Linked DNA regions of Prosthecobacter debontii. The main gene of each other region encodes a partner of the protein of the gene in region 2 in a complex. Links are inferred from orthologs where the notes say so. Each region holds a gene or a part of one and is shown on either strand. Other genes may lie near its edges. The genes, in order: dnaN and dinB.

What was found.
Region 1: the proteins of dinB (region 2) and dnaN are in contact, whole or in part, in a solved structure (PDB 1OK7), measured with the Escherichia coli proteins. The link is inferred for Prosthecobacter debontii from one-to-one orthologs.

Annotation. Positions count from the first base shown.
Region 1 is NZ_FUYE01000018.1:38,396-45,673, forward strand. The notes cover bases 4,228-7,036. They hold dnaN (DNA polymerase III subunit beta), read left to right. Parts: upstream 4,228-4,987; coding sequence 4,988-6,085; downstream 6,086-7,036. Other genes in these bases: B5D61_RS20805 (HAD family hydrolase), read left to right, coding at 4,250-4,840; B5D61_RS20815 (hypothetical protein), read left to right, coding at 6,113-6,643; B5D61_RS20820 (prephenate dehydrogenase), read left to right, coding at 6,659-7,036. Also shown: B5D61_RS26680 (DUF4886 domain-containing protein), read left to right, coding at 1-98; B5D61_RS20790 (DMT family transporter), read left to right, coding at 95-970; B5D61_RS20795 (hypothetical protein), read left to right, coding at 1,167-2,837; B5D61_RS20800 (FG-GAP repeat domain-containing protein), read right to left, coding at 2,898-4,121; more of B5D61_RS20820, read left to right, coding at 7,037-7,278. UniProt on the Escherichia coli protein: Confers DNA tethering and processivity to DNA polymerases and other proteins. Acts as a clamp, forming a ring around DNA (a reaction catalyzed by the clamp-loading complex) which diffuses in an ATP-independent manner freely and bidirectionally along dsDNA.
Region 2 is NZ_FUYE01000001.1:84,092-91,361, forward strand. The notes cover bases 4,470-7,270. They hold dinB (DNA polymerase IV), read right to left. Parts: upstream 6,510-7,270; coding sequence 5,430-6,509; downstream 4,470-5,429. Other genes in these bases: B5D61_RS00410 (MlaD family protein), read left to right, coding at 4,470-5,423; B5D61_RS00425 (LysR substrate-binding domain-containing protein), read right to left, coding at 7,109-7,270. Outside these bases: B5D61_RS00390 (prenyltransferase/squalene oxidase repeat-containing protein), read right to left, coding at 1-1,426; B5D61_RS00395 (PHP domain-containing protein), read left to right, coding at 1,477-2,748; B5D61_RS00400 (MlaE family ABC transporter permease), read left to right, coding at 2,801-3,607; B5D61_RS00405 (ABC transporter ATP-binding protein), read left to right, coding at 3,612-4,379; more of B5D61_RS00410, read left to right, coding at 4,386-4,469. UniProt on the Escherichia coli protein: Poorly processive, error-prone DNA polymerase involved in translesion repair and untargeted mutagenesis. Copies undamaged DNA at stalled replication forks, which arise in vivo from mismatched or misaligned primer ends.

The DNA.
Region 1 (7,278 bases), on a different replicon or contig from region 2:
TCTTTGGCGGTCAGATCGGCGGGTTGGCGGTTTTTAATCGCGCCCTTGAAGAGTCTGAGCTGCAAACTCTGGTCGGCCTGACAGCCCCTGCTGAATGAAGACTTCGTCCAGCCGTGCCGTCTGGGCCTCGGCCATTCCGTTCCTGTTCGTGCTCCTCTGGAGCAGCGGCTTCATTGGTTCGAAGCTGGGGGTTCCTTATGCGGAGCCTTTTACCTTTCTCACGCTGCGTTACATCATCGTGCTCACCGTGATGGTCCCGGTGTCATTCCTCACCCGTGCCCCCTGGCCGCAGGGATGGAAGCAGGTGGCGCACGTAGCTTTTGCGGGGCTGCTGATTCATGCCCTCTACCTGAGCGGCTGTGTCTATGCTCTGCGTCTGGGTTTACCGGCAGGAATTGTCAGTCTCATCGTCTCCATGCAGCCCTTGTTTACGGCGGCCTTGGCCGGGATGGTGTTAGGGGAGAAAGTGTTGCCACGTCAATGGTTAGGCTTGGCTTTAGGGTTCGTTGGCACCGCCATGGTGGTCTCTCATAAAATGGGTAGCGGGGTCACGCTGCCCATGACTCTCCCTGCCATACTGGCGCTCATCGGGATCACCCTCGGCACCCTTTGGCAAAAACGGCATTGCCCGACCTTCGATCTACGCACCAGCACAGCGGTGCAGTATCTCGCCAGTTTGTTCATCACCGCACCACTCTCCCTAGCTTTTGAGACGCGGGAGGTTCACTGGAGCGGTCAATTCGTCTTCGCTCTGCTGTGGGTGGCCTTTGTGTTGTCCATCGGGGCCATCACCCTGCTAAATTACCTCATCCGCAGCGGCACCGCGGTGAATGTGGCTAGCCTCTTTTACACCGTGCCCGCTGTCACCGCTTTCATGGCCTGGGCGATCTTCGGTGAAACCCTAACTGGCCTGTCCCTGGCAGGCATGGGCGTGGCGGTCCTCGGCGTGTGGCTAGCGAGGGGCAGGTGAGTTTAGATTTGAACGGATTTCAGGTTTTTGTTTTTAATAAGGCATGAGGTTTTGCCTGATTTTCTTATACCTAATGGCGTCTGGGGAAATGCTCCAGGGGCAATCGGGTTCGGGTTATTTTCACTCAAGCGTGCGATGGAGTCAGCCCAATGTGGAATTACCCCCACACATTCAAGGGACCCCTGGAAAAATCACTTTGATTGCCGATTATGAGAAAGCCGATGCGAGCGGCGTGCCGCTTTATTTGATCAACCTCACGAACAAAGACACGAGCTTCTGGAGTCAAGATGGAGACCTCTCCGTGAAACTTGAGCGGCAAGTCAATGCTGAACAATGGCTGCGATGCCAAGCTCACGTGTATTCCTGGTGCGGGAACAGTTATGGCTCTCGGTTATTGTCCAGTGGGCACCATTTCGTTTTCAAAGGCTTTCGTCCTCAAAGCGGGAAAAAAGCACCGGTTCGGTATGCGTTACGAACCCCATCTGAAGTGATTTTATCCAACATAGGCGATGGCTTCTATGAACCTGAAGAAGAAGCCAATGCTCTGATCGATAGCATGGCCTTGAAAGAGATCCCAACAGCCTTAGCCGATCTTCTCCAACTCGGTAGGTTTGGCGATCACAAGGAGGTGACTTGGGAAAATCGCATCTGCGGCCTACGGTTGTTGCAGAAGATGGGGGGATTGCCGTCAGGAAAGACCCTCACTGACAAGTGGAGTGCCGAGTTGTCTTCCAAAGCATCCCTTACCGAGAATGAATCGGCTGCGTTAGCTGCACTGCAGTCGTTCAAAAGTGTTTCATGGTCTCTCGACGCGACTCCCGGTCAACTCCTGCAATACATCACGAGCTTGTTGTCTGCCGACTCAAGTAACCTCGAGACGTATGGCTCGCCATCGGCGGATCGTGCTGTTCTTTGGGGGATTGCCAGTGGGTTGGCGCACTCTTCCGCTTATATGCCTCTGGATGACTGGAAGCCGTTGCTATCGTTGGCTTTAGACTGTCTTGATCGTGGACCTAATAGGACTCGATCTCAGGTTTTGAATTTGTTGAACCAAGGACGCCTCACCGATCAATGCATGGCCTCTTCGGCCTTTGAGCCGTTGTTGAAAAGTGCCGATCAAGACGTGGTCAAACTCGCTGCAAAAACGCTTTCTCGACGAGCCAAAGGGGCAAGGTTAATTGAATTGAGCGGTCAGCTTCCACAGCAGAGTCGGATGGTTATCTTAAGTGCCCTTATCGATGCGAAAAAAACAATGCGTTCAACTGGGGGCGAACTGGGATACTTCTTTGATCCGGTAGAACTTCAGTATTTGAGAGAATGTGTCCGTCAAAGCCCTATCCAAGCAGCTCCTCTAGTTTCAGATGCTGGAGGTCAAGCAATCCGGCTTGAGGATTTTTTGCGAGAGCAGCTATCTCTGTATTGGGATCGAGAGATGAAGGACCCTGAAAAGACGAATCATGATTTTGAGCTCGATGCTTCAGATCATGCGTATGAACGCGCGCTAGCTATTCTAGCTGAGTTGCCGTTAGATTCTTCTCGATTACCCTCGCTATCGAGAAATCAGACTCAGTCTGAAGTGATCCCTTTGCTCAAGCGCTTATTGAATCACCGAGGATATACAGTCACTCGAACTCATCTGCCGGTAGGGGATGGAACATTCAAACCTTTCAAACGGTATCATTACATCGTTCGAGAGTCGGCTCACAAAGCTTTGACGCAATTGCATGAAGCTGTGCCTGTAGGACTCGAGTTCGAAAAACTTATTCCTGATCCACAGGCCACGGAGAATTCTCTGAAAGCGGCTCCTTTGCCATCAATAAAGCAAAGGAGGCCATTGATCCCCGCAATCGAATCCCCCAAAAACTAACAAGGTGTATCGCTCCGAAGAAACGATACACCTTGCGATCCGTGAGAAAGATTCAGGTGATTACTCCTGCAAAAACACAAACACGCCCTTCTTGTTGCCGACCACCACATCCAGCTTGCCGTCTTGATTGACGTCGCCTGGAGTGACTTCGGTGCCGACGCCGCTGTTGTCGTCGATCTGGTGAGGGATGAACTCCGCGCCGCCTTTGCCATCGCGTTTGATCTGGAACCAGTAGAGCACCGGGGCGGCATTCGGTTCGTCGTCTTTCAGGGGGCCGTGAGCCCAGCGGCGCTTACCCGTGACGAGGTCGAGCACGCCATCACCATCCATGTCGGCCATCTGCATGGCGTGAAGCTGGCTGAATTTGACCCCCACAGGGCTGTTTTCCACGGTGTTGCCCATCAGCTTGTGATCGATGAAGCTGCCGTCTTCCGTCTGCTCATACCAGCTCAGGCCGTAGCCATGGGCATTGTGGCTGCTGATCACATCATTGCGGCCATCGCCGTTCACATCATAGACGAGGATGAAGGAGCCGCCGCGCTCACCTTCTGGGGTGAAGGGGGCGGCATGGAAGGTCCAGTCCTTGTCCTCCTTCGTGTCGGCAGGTTGTTCAAACCACCCCTCTTTGGTGAGAAGGTCGGCGCGGCCATCGCCATTCACATCGCCAAAACCGTAGCCGTGGGTGTAGCGGAAGTATTTCTTGTCGTTCTCTTCCGTGACGGGGGTGATGGGGCGGAAGCGGGCTTTGCCAAAGGGATTGCTCCAGTCGATCTCGGCGTAACCTAAACGACCGCCTTTGGAGGGCTGCACACCGAGGCTGGTGTGGCAGATAAGCTCGGGTTTGCCATCGCCGTTGATGTCACCCAGAGTGGGGGATTCGTTGTCGGTGATGTCAAAGATGGTGTGGCGGGTCCACTCCGTTTTTTTGTTCTGAGGGTTTTCAAACACCCAGGTCTCCTTGCCCGGCCAGGAGAAGGCCAGGATGTCGCTCCAGCCATCGCCATTGAAGTCGTAGGTATAGCTCAGGAAGAAATCACTGTAGCCCTTGGCAGGGTCATAAGGCTCTTTTTCAAATTTTGGAGCGAACTCGATGCGCTCTTTGAACTCCGGCCCTTTCCAGATGAAGCGTCCGGCGCAGATGTCATTTTGGCCATCGTGATCGAAATCGGCAAAGTGAGCGCCTTCCGCGACGAATTCTTCGGTCAGGGTGATTTTTTTAAAGGTCGGGGCCGCGGCTGCGGAGAGCGCGGCGAGGGTCAGAATGGAGACGAGGCAAGACTTCATGGAGTGAGGCAGGGAACAACCTTGGCGAGTCATATCTTGCAGCCAAGCTGAAAGAAGAACCGCAGGGCAGGGGGGCGGCAGATTCGTCATTTGCCTCCAGGGCGACCTGAGCCATCGTAAGAGGTTCAATGCTCCAAATCCCCGATTACCCTTTCCGCGCCTTCATTTTCGATTGTGACGGCACCTTGGTGGACTCAATGCCCCTGCACTATGAAGCTTGGCTGGCCTCCCTGCGGCACCACGAGGCCCCGTTTGAGTTCACCGAAGATTTCTTTTATGCCCGGGCTGGCGTGCGTGAGCAGGATGTGGTGACGGAGCTGAATGCCCAATACGGCAGTCAGGTCGATCCAGACTCCGTGGCGCATTTGAAGGCGGAGATGTTTCTGAAGATCATCCCCCAGGTGCAGGCCATTCAGCCGGTGGCAGATTTTGCCCGCAGCCTGGAGGGGCGCTTCCCCATGGCTGTGGCCTCGGGGAGTGAGGAGATCATCGTGCGTGGCTGCTTGGCGGCCAATGGCTTGCTGCATCTGTTCCCCACCATTGTGACCCCGGCGTATGTGAAGCAGGGGAAACCGGCCCCAGACATGTTCCTTCTGGCGGCGGAGAAGATGGGGGTGGAGCCGAAGGACTGCCTGGTGCTGGAGGACGGGCAGGCGGGCATCGTGGCGGCGGAGGCGGCCGGGATGCAGTGGGCCTTCGTGCCGCGCACGTTGCGCTAGCGCGGAAGGCGGTGGGCTGGGGGTAAAATCCAGGTTGGCGGCCTAGCTTCCCCTCATTTCCTTTTCCACGAAACTCCTTGCCAGAGCCCGTGCCTCTGATAAAAAAAGCCGTTCGACTCTATCAGTAGGCACGCCGCCCCCCTTTTTATGAAGTTCTCCATCAGCAAGGATTCTTTCCAGCAGGCCATTCAGCAGGTGCAGCACGTCGTCAGTGCACGCACCACTCTGGCTATCCTCTCCAACGTTTTGCTGCGTGCCCGTGAAGGCGTTTTGGAATTAACCACCACCGATCTGGATGTGGGGGTGACCTGTAGCGTGCCTGCGGAGGTGGAGGAGGAAGGCGCGACCACGCTGCCTGCTCGTCGTCTGGCGACGATCGTGCGTGAGCTTCCCTCCGAAGACATCGACATCAGTGTGGATGAAAAGAACGTTGCCTCCATCCGCAGCGGTCCTTCCTTCTTCAAGGTTCTCGGTCTGACCAGTGAAGAATTCCCAGCCCTGCCTCGTTTCGAAGGTGCCCGGGAGTTTCGCATGGATCAGCAGTTGCTGCGTGACTGCCTGAAAAAGACTTCCTATGCCATCTCCACGGATGAAACCCGTTATGTGCTGAATGGCATTCTGTTCTCCTTTAAAAACAACACCCTGACGATGGTGGCCACGGATGGTCGCCGCTTGGCCATGGTGGAGCAGGAGATCGAGTTCCCGCAGAGCCAGGAAGTCGATATCATCGTGCCGACCAAGGCCGTGAATGAGCTTTCCCGCCTGTTGAGTGATACCGGAGATGTAATCATCCGGGTCACGAATAGCCAAGTCGGTTTTGACTTCGGGGACGGCCTGCTCATCAGCAAGCTGATCGATGGCAACTACCCGAACTACCGTCAGGTGATCCCTGGGGAAGCCAAGGAACGCATCGCTCTGGAACGTGAAGTTTTCCTCAAAGCCATCAGCCGTGTGTCCTTGCTGGCCAGTGAGAAGTCCAATTCTGTCAAATTCCAGTTCTCAGCCGGGCAGGTGGAAATCGTCGCTCAAAGCCCGGACATCGGGGAGGCTCGCGAAATTTTAGCCATCAATTACAAGGGACCTGCGATCACAATCGCCTTCAATCCCGAATTCGCCATGGCTCCGCTGCGGAACCTGAGCGCCGACGAAGTGACTCTTCACCTCATCGACGAGATCAGCCCCGGCGTCCTCCGCACCGGCAGCAGCTTCCTTTACGTGCTCATGCCGATGCGCGTGAACAGTTAAGCAAACCCCACTCCCCTCCTCAAACCGATGCAGCGCCCCACGCATCTCCTCCTCCTTACCGCTGCGGCGGCAATTCTTGCCAGTTGTTACGGCCCGGCTCCTCGTCCTTTCGCTGGCCGAGGACGTTCCTTGGATGAGCCCCCGCGCTATGGTGATCCGAATCGGTATGTGGAGCCTGTGCCTGAAGGACCTGAGGGCATGGTAGGCCCCCAAGTGCCTCCCCCGAATCTCGACCCCTCTACAGGAGGCACCATGCCTCCCGTGGACCCCGGTCTGACGGTGACTCCCCCGGTTCCAGGAGGTGTGCCCACTCCTCCAGCCGGTAGTCCTTCCACAGTGACGCCTCCGGGCACCACCCCGCCGGTGGTGACGATACCCACGACACCGACTGCGCCAGCGGCTCCATCGGAAGTCCCCTTCGCACGTGCCGTCCCTGGCAAGCCAGGGTTCGTTTACAGCCCGAAGGACCCCAGCAAGATGATCAGTGTCGAAGGTCTGCGCCCGGGACAGAAAGCCAAGGACCCCGAGACGGGTGTCATTTTCCGGGTTCCTTATTGAGCCCTCTCCTGGCGCGTGATCGCAGAGACATCCACCATCGCCATTTATGGTCCGGGTTTGCTGGGCGGTTCTTTAGCCCTGGCGATCCAGGATCGATTCCCTCAGGTGCGTCTGCGCCTGTGGGCTCGGCGTGAAGCGGCTGAGGCAGGCATTCGTCAGCGCGGTATTCAGGCCGCGTTTTTTACCGATGCCACAGCGGCCGCTCAGGGGGCCTCATTGATCATTCTGTGCACTCCGGTGGAGACCATGCCTGCGTTGGCGGCCCAGATCGCCCATGCGGAGCTGGCGCCTGATGGGCTGGTGACCGATGTCGGCAGTGTGAAGGGCAGCGTGGTGCGGGCTCTCGAGCCGGTGTTTGGCTCGCGTTTCATCGGCAGTCACCCCATGGCAGGCTCTGAGAAGACCGGCGTGGAGGCTGCTCGTGCAGATTTGTTTCAAAACGCCGTCTGTTTGATCACTCCCACGACGACTGGTGAACCAGCCCCGCTGGAGACCCTGCGGGCTTTTTGGCAGGCGGTCGGCTGTCGGGTGCTGGAGATGACCCCCGAGGAGCATGACGATAAGGTGGCGCGCATTTCTCACCTGCCGCACATGATGGCGGTCGTCACGACCCTGGCCGCGTTACGCACCGATCC
Region 2 (7,270 bases):
AAGCCACGACCTGAGCCGTTCCATAAACAGGATTGTTTTCATCAGGCGTGTGTTCATTGCCGAACCACAGTGGAATCCAAGAACCTTCGGGACTCTGATTTTTACGCAAGTAACTCAAAGCGTGGCGGGTCGCTCGATGAATCTGCAGCTTCAAGGATTCAGGCATCTCCTTCTCCCATAGCCACCACGCCAGAAGCGCATGGGCGGTGAGCTCGGGCGTGCTGCGATCAAAGGGGAGCGTTCCCCAGCCCCGGCAAAAGGTCGGAATACCGCCATCGCGATTTTGCAGATCCAGCAGCCAAGTGATGCCCTTTGCTGCGGCGGCTGCATTGCGGGCGGCATCGTCACCCGTCAGTTTCATCGCAATCAAGGCCCCAGCAGTATCATCCGCATCCGGGACGCCACCGGGGAGGTCGGTCCAGGCCCAACCTCCGGGAGCGGCATTGGTGAAGGGGTGAATCGTTTGATATTGTTGGTTAGACACCCATTCGCGAACGTAAGTGTCTATGCTTCCAAGCGCCTTGCTGGCAAGCGTAGTCCCCCAAGTGGCGAGGTTGGTGTCGATGGGCCAGCTCCCATCGGCTCGCACGGAGCGAAGAAGGAATTCGACAGCGCCAGGGATGCAAGGATGATCTTTCTCCCCGGCGGAGGCGAGGGCCATGGTGACAAAGCTGGTTAGGGGTGTCGCTTCTAGATAACCCCCGCTGGAGGGCTGCAGGGTCTTGAGCATCGGTCGAATCCTTCCCCATGTGGCCGCGCGCAACCAACCCAACGGATTCCACCACGCAGGTGGGGCGTTTTTAAACCGGGCATACCCAATGGCGATCAGGGCCGGGAGGGCGTAGCTCACCACTGGAAGCCCGATGGCACCGAACCATGAGCGCGGCAGGGCTGCCAATTCGAAGGGTAGGGGAAGCACGCGTCGCCACGCGTTTTTCCCCATCGTCCCGCCTATGGTGCAGAGCATGAGGATGGGCACGGAAAAGGTCTTGTCCTTGCCATAACGAGCGATGACGGCCTTGGCGATGTCATCTGGTTGAAGAGAGCCGACCTGCGTGGTGATCCAGGTTTCGCAGGCAAGCATGGCAGGGACACGCTGCGTCGTGTCCGACAGTGAGGAGGCAGTGCGGCGCGTCCCGACCAGAGTGAGCGCACTCCAGCAAAGAAGCGTGGTGGAAAGGTTGCTCTTGCTGATCGCCGTATCGCCCCAACCGCCATCGGCATTTTGGTGAGCGACCAGCCAGGCTGCGCCCGCTTGAATCAAAGTCTCATGCTTCGCTGCATCCACGCCGTGTAGTGCCACGATGGCGGTGGCGGTGGATAAGGCGCTGCTGGATAGCTCGCCCTCCCAATGCCCCGCGGCATTGCGTAGGGCAAGGAGGTGGGCCTCAGTATGGGCCAGCGTTTCGTGAACAGAATGTAACATGCGTATGGCTGATTGTTCGTGCCTGTGGGCTCCGTTCAAGAAGAACCACCATGAGATTTATCCTGCTCCCCGTTCTTTTGATTGCCATGACGGCTGCCGCCGACGAGCCCCGCTGGTACAAAGGCAACACCCACACGCATTCCCTGTGGAGCGATGGCAATGACTTTCCGGAGATGATCTCGGCTTGGTATAAAGATCATGGCTATGACTTCCTTTGCATGTCGGATCACAATACGTTGGCCGAGGGAGATAAATGGGTGGCGGAAGCGACGATCGAAAAGAAAAAAATGACCCTGGGCAAGAAGGTCATCGATAAGTGCAAGGCTCGTTATGGTGACGACTGGCTCGTCACCCGCACGGACGAAAAAGGCGGCCTGGAGGTGAAGTTGAAGACGTTAGAGGAGTATCGCGGCAAATTGGAGGAGCCGGGCAAGTTTCTGCTCGTCCAGGCGGAAGAGGTCACAGGTGGTTTTGCCAAATCACCCATCCATATCAATGCTCTCAACATCACCGAGGCGATTGAGCCGGTGAAAGATCTGGTTTCAATCCGGGAAACCATCCGCAAGAACCTGCAAAATATCGCTGCTCAAGCGGCCAAAACGGGCCGTCCTATCATGGCGCATGTGAATCATCCCAACTTCCGTTGGGGCATCAGTGCTGAGGATTTGGCCCATGTGATTGAGGATAAGTTTTTCGAAGTGTACAATGGTCACCCCATGACTTATCCCGAGGGCGATCCTCTGCGTGCGGATACTTCCACGGATCGCATGTGGGACATCGCCAGCACCATCCGTCTGGTGGAGCTGAAGCAGCCTCCGCTTTACGCTTTGGGCACCGATGACAGTCATCACTATCATGGTGGCACAGCGACTTCTGGACGTGGTTGGGTGATGGTGAAGTCGGATAAGCTCGACCCGAATGCCTTGGTGGAGGCCATGCAGCGGGGTGACTTCTATGCGTCGTGCGGTGTCACCTTGGAGGATGTGAGTTTTGATCCAGCTACGCGCAAACTAACCGTCAAAATCAAAGGAGAACCCGGGGTGAAATACACCACGGAGTTTCGCGGCACTCCGAAAAACTATGATCGTGCAGTGAAAGAAGTGCCTGCCCCTGCGGATGACAACTACCCCGTTCGTCTAAAGCACAGTGAGGATGTGGGTAAGCTGCTGGCCAGCAGCGAGAGCCTGGAATCCAGCTACCAGATGACGGGGGATGAACTGTATGTGCGTGCGATCATCATCTCCGACAAGGTGATGGATAACCCCGCTACCCCGGGGCAACTCCAAAAAGCCTGGACGCAGCCCGTGGGCTGGCAGCCTTAACAGCATACCGTGGGTTGCCTTTGCGGCAGCATCGTGCCATCGTGCATGTCTGATGGGTGCACTGTATGGTTTTTTGGCGATTCCTGGCCGCTCCTTACTGAACTTCCTGGGCTATCTTGGGCAGTTGGGGGCGTTGCTGGGAGAACTGTGGCAGTCTGTCACGAAAGGCACGTTGAGACTGCGTCTGATGGCCGAGCAGATCGTCACGATCGGTTACGGTTCCCAGGCGGTGGTGCTGGTGACCGGGGCATTCACGGGAGCAGTGTTCACGGCGCAGTCGTATTTCAAATTCAAGGACTTTGGCATTGAGTCCACGGTCGGGGGCATTGTGAGTGTTTCCCTCTGTCGTGAATTGGGACCTGTCTTGGCGGGCCTGATGGTCACGGGTCGAGTCGGCGCGTCCATGGCGGCCGAGATTGGCACCATGAAGGTCAGTGAGCAGGTCGATGCCTTACGCGTCATGGGGGCTCATCCGGTGGACTATCTCGTGCTACCGCGCTTTTTGGCCATGATGATCTCCATGCCGCTGCTGATTGCGGAGTGCATCGTGTTTGGTCTGGCGGCTTCCGTGATCGTGGGCACAGGGGTCTTTGAGATTCCCTTCGCCTGGTTCTGGGAGCATGTACGGGATCACACGAACCTCGAAGATCTGAGCTTTGGGATGATCAAGGGGTTTGTGTTCGGTATCCTCATCGTGCTCATTTCCTGTCACCAAGGTCTCATCGCTTCGAATGGAGCTGTTGGTGTCGGATTAGGCACGATTCGTGCCGTGGTGTTTTCCTCGTTGGCCCTGCTGGTGGCTAACTTCTTCCTGACCATGCTTCTGAATTATTTCTTCCCCCTGGGGACTGCTCTGTGACGCCATGCATGTGCCTAGCAATCCAGACGTTCCCTTCATCCGTGTCTCCGGGCTCAAAAAGAGCTTCGGCGAGCAGAAGACTCTACAGGGAGTGGATCTCACCATCAGCCATGGCGAAACGTTGGTGCTGATCGGACCGAGCGGCGAGGGCAAAAGCGTGCTACTGAAGCATATCATCGGCCTGTTGCACCCTGATGAAGGGCATGTGGAATTGGATGGCGTGGATCTTTGCAGCATGAATGAGCGCCAGATGGTTAAGTTCCGGCGGCGCATGGGCTACCTCTTTCAAAATGCGGCGCTGTTTGATAGCCTGACTGTGGCTCAGAACGTGGCGTTTCCTCTGAAAGAAGCGGGTGTCACGAACAAAGACGAGATCGACCAGCAAGTGCATGAAGCTCTGGAGTTGGTCGAACTGGAAGAGCATAAAAATAAAATGCCCATCAACCTCTCGGGGGGGATGCGTAAGCGTGTAGGCATCGCTCGAGCCATCATCTGCCGCCCGGAATGCGTGTTGTATGATGAGCCCACGGCAGGTCTGGATCCGATCGTTACCGATGTGATCGATCAGATGATCATCCGCCTGCAAAAACGTTTTCGTGTGACCAGCATCGTGATCACCCATGACATGAGCAGCGTGTTCAAGATCGCGGATCGTGTCGCCATGCTCAAAAACGGCGTGATCTCTTTCCTCGGCACTCCTGAGGATTTGCGCCAATCCCCTGATCCCGACATTCAAAATTTCATCGCCGGACGCTCCGGTATGTGTGCTTAGACCTGTATGACTAAAGATCGTAAAACCGAAATCCTCGTGGGGTTATTCCTCCTCGTAGGCCTGCTGATGCTGGGCGGCATCATTCTGGAGTTTGGCAGCTTGCGCACGTTGTTTCGGGATACCTATGAGCTTCGTGTGGCTTTCCCCAATGCGGCAGGCATCAAAGAAGGTTCTCCCGTTTTCCTGGGCGGTTCCAAGGTGGGCAAGGTGAAGAAGCATCCTGAGCTGAATGACACCTTCACAGGGGTGGTGATGACGCTGGAGATTTTTGACGATGTGGATATTCCCGTGGACGCTACCTTTGGCATCGGTTCCAAAGGTCTGATGGGAGATGCCCTGGTGGAGATCAAACCCAGTGGCAAACAGACGGATCAGTTTCTCGCCCATGATTATGACAAGATCATCGACGGTAGCCAATCCGGCGGATTGTCCGATCTGCAGGGGCAAGCCGAGGTGGTGGCAAAGAAGGTGGATTTAGTGTTGGATGATATTCGGACCGCGTTGGTGGATGTGAAAGCCGCCATGGGGAAAGTGAATCAAGAGGCGCTCTCAGACACGACCATTCAGGATTTCAAAAAGAGCATGGAGCACCTCAGCAACACCATGACGCGGATCGACACCCAAGTGCTGGGTGACGAGAATACCAAGAACCTGAAGGCCGCTATCCTGGATATCAAGGAGGCGGCAGCGAGCTTTAAAACCTCCGCTAAAAACATCGAGGCAACGACGCAGAAGCTCACCCCGATCGTGGAGAAGCTGGACCCGGTGATCACGAAGGCTGACAGAGCGATGGCTACCGCAGATGAGTCCCTGCAATCCATCAAAAAAGCGGCGGATAGCTTCTCGGTCGCCGCCCGCAATATTACCACGGGGAAAGGCTTGCTCGGGGCCTTGATGAATGACCCAGTGCTCAAGGACGACTTCAAAGATCTAATCGGCAACCTCAAGCGCAACGGGGTGCTGTTTTATCGTAACAATGCCGAGAAAGAGCGCGCGCGTCAGGAGGCTGAGCGGCAAGTGCCCTTGTCACCTCTCCGTCGGTGAGCGTTTTCAGAAAGGCAGCCGCAATTGATGGCTCGACGGAGGCACGAGAGTCGAGACACCGATGCCGATGAGGCGCAGCGGGCTGGTGACGAGGTGATGCCTAGCCAGTAAGAAGCAAGCAATGCGGTAGATCTCGTTCTCTGAGGTCACGGGATCATCCAGGCGAGTCTGACGGGTGAGCGTGGTGAAGTCGCTGTAGCGCACTTTCACCTGCACGGTTAGAGCACCGAGATCATGCTTTGAGAGCGTCTGGGCCACATCCAGCGCCATTTCCTTCAAGGCGGCCTTCAGGGTAGGGCGGTGCTCCGTATCCTCAAGGAAGGTGTTTTCGGCACTGATGCTCTTACGCTCGTCGCTCAGATCCAGAGGCCGATCATCGATTCCAAAAGCCCGGGCTTTCAGCTTTTCGGCAAACGAACCAGCCACCTCGCCCAAGGGAAGTGTGGTGTCTTGGAGATCGCCGATGGTTTTCAAACCCATCGCTTCAAGCCCACGTGCAGTCACGGGGCCAACGCCGTGAATGGTGCCGATGGGCAGCGGCCGAAGAAAGGCGACCCTATCACGATCAAAGATCAGGGTCAGCCCGTCTGGCTTTTGATAATCACTGGCGAGCTTGGCCAGAAATTTGTTCATGCTGATGCCGATGCTGGCGGTCAGTTGGCAGTCGTGCTTGATTCGTTCCTTGATGGTTTCGGCGATGGGATGCAGGGCTTCAATGGCCGTGTCTTGCGGCAGTCGTTCATAGGCCAAAGCGCTGACATCCAGATAGGCTTCATCCACGGAGACTTGTTCGATGAGCGGGGTGAATTCCTTCAAGATGGCCATGATGCGTGCCGACTCCGCTCGATAGACCTCCATGCGAGGTCGCACAAAGATGCCCTGCGGGCAGAGGCGCCCCGCCGTACTCGAGGGCATGGCGGAGCGGACCTTGAATTTCCGCGCCTCATAACTGGCTGCACAAACCACTCCACGCTGATCTGGAGGGGAACCGACAATGACTGGTTTGCCTCGGTATTCTGGATGGTCACGCTGCTCCACGGAGGCGTAAAACGCATCCATGTCCATATGCATGATGACTCTGGGCATGCCTGAGTGAAGAAGAAACGAAACCTATCAGATCCCTGCGTTACAGCCGCGCATCACAAGGGGCAGCAATGCCGTGCCTGCGATGGAGATGAGCAAGGAAGTGAGGCAGCCAACCCAGTTGGAGAAGAAAATCAATATCGGGTTATATCGCAGGGCCTTTCAGGCTCGGCCTTGCGTGTAGGTCAAATCTGAACTGAGCACCGAAGGGGAGCTACGCATGGCCAAGACCTTCGCGCTGGCGACGCCGCTGCGAAGGTCATCAAAGTGGGTTCACACACTCCCTGTGCGGGCCACTTTAAACAGTTGCGCTACCTTTTTGCAAAGCGGACCCAATAGCCGATGGCAACAGCTATCAGGAGGCTGACGAGTACGGACCCGCTAAGCAGCGAGTCCAACGAGCAAGGCATGACAAGGCTTTTGGGGCCGACAAAGAGGATCACCTGTCTGCCTGGGGCGATGCGGTGCCCAAATTCTAACATCACAACCCTATCGGTCTCCCAGACACCCCACCCCACTCCATGTGCCGAAGCCGTCCATTCACAATGAACCCGAGGCGTTGGAAGATAGGCTAGCATCAATGTTTTGGTAAAGGCTGCCCATTAGCGCGTCTTCTTGACCAGCTCCACAAACTTGACCAGCGCCGGGCTCTGGCTGCGACGGAGCCAGGCGAGTTTGTATTGGTATTTCGGCAGGCGACCTTTCATGGGTAGAAACCGAACGCCGGGGGTGGCGAACGAGGCGATTCGGGCAGGAAAAAGAGA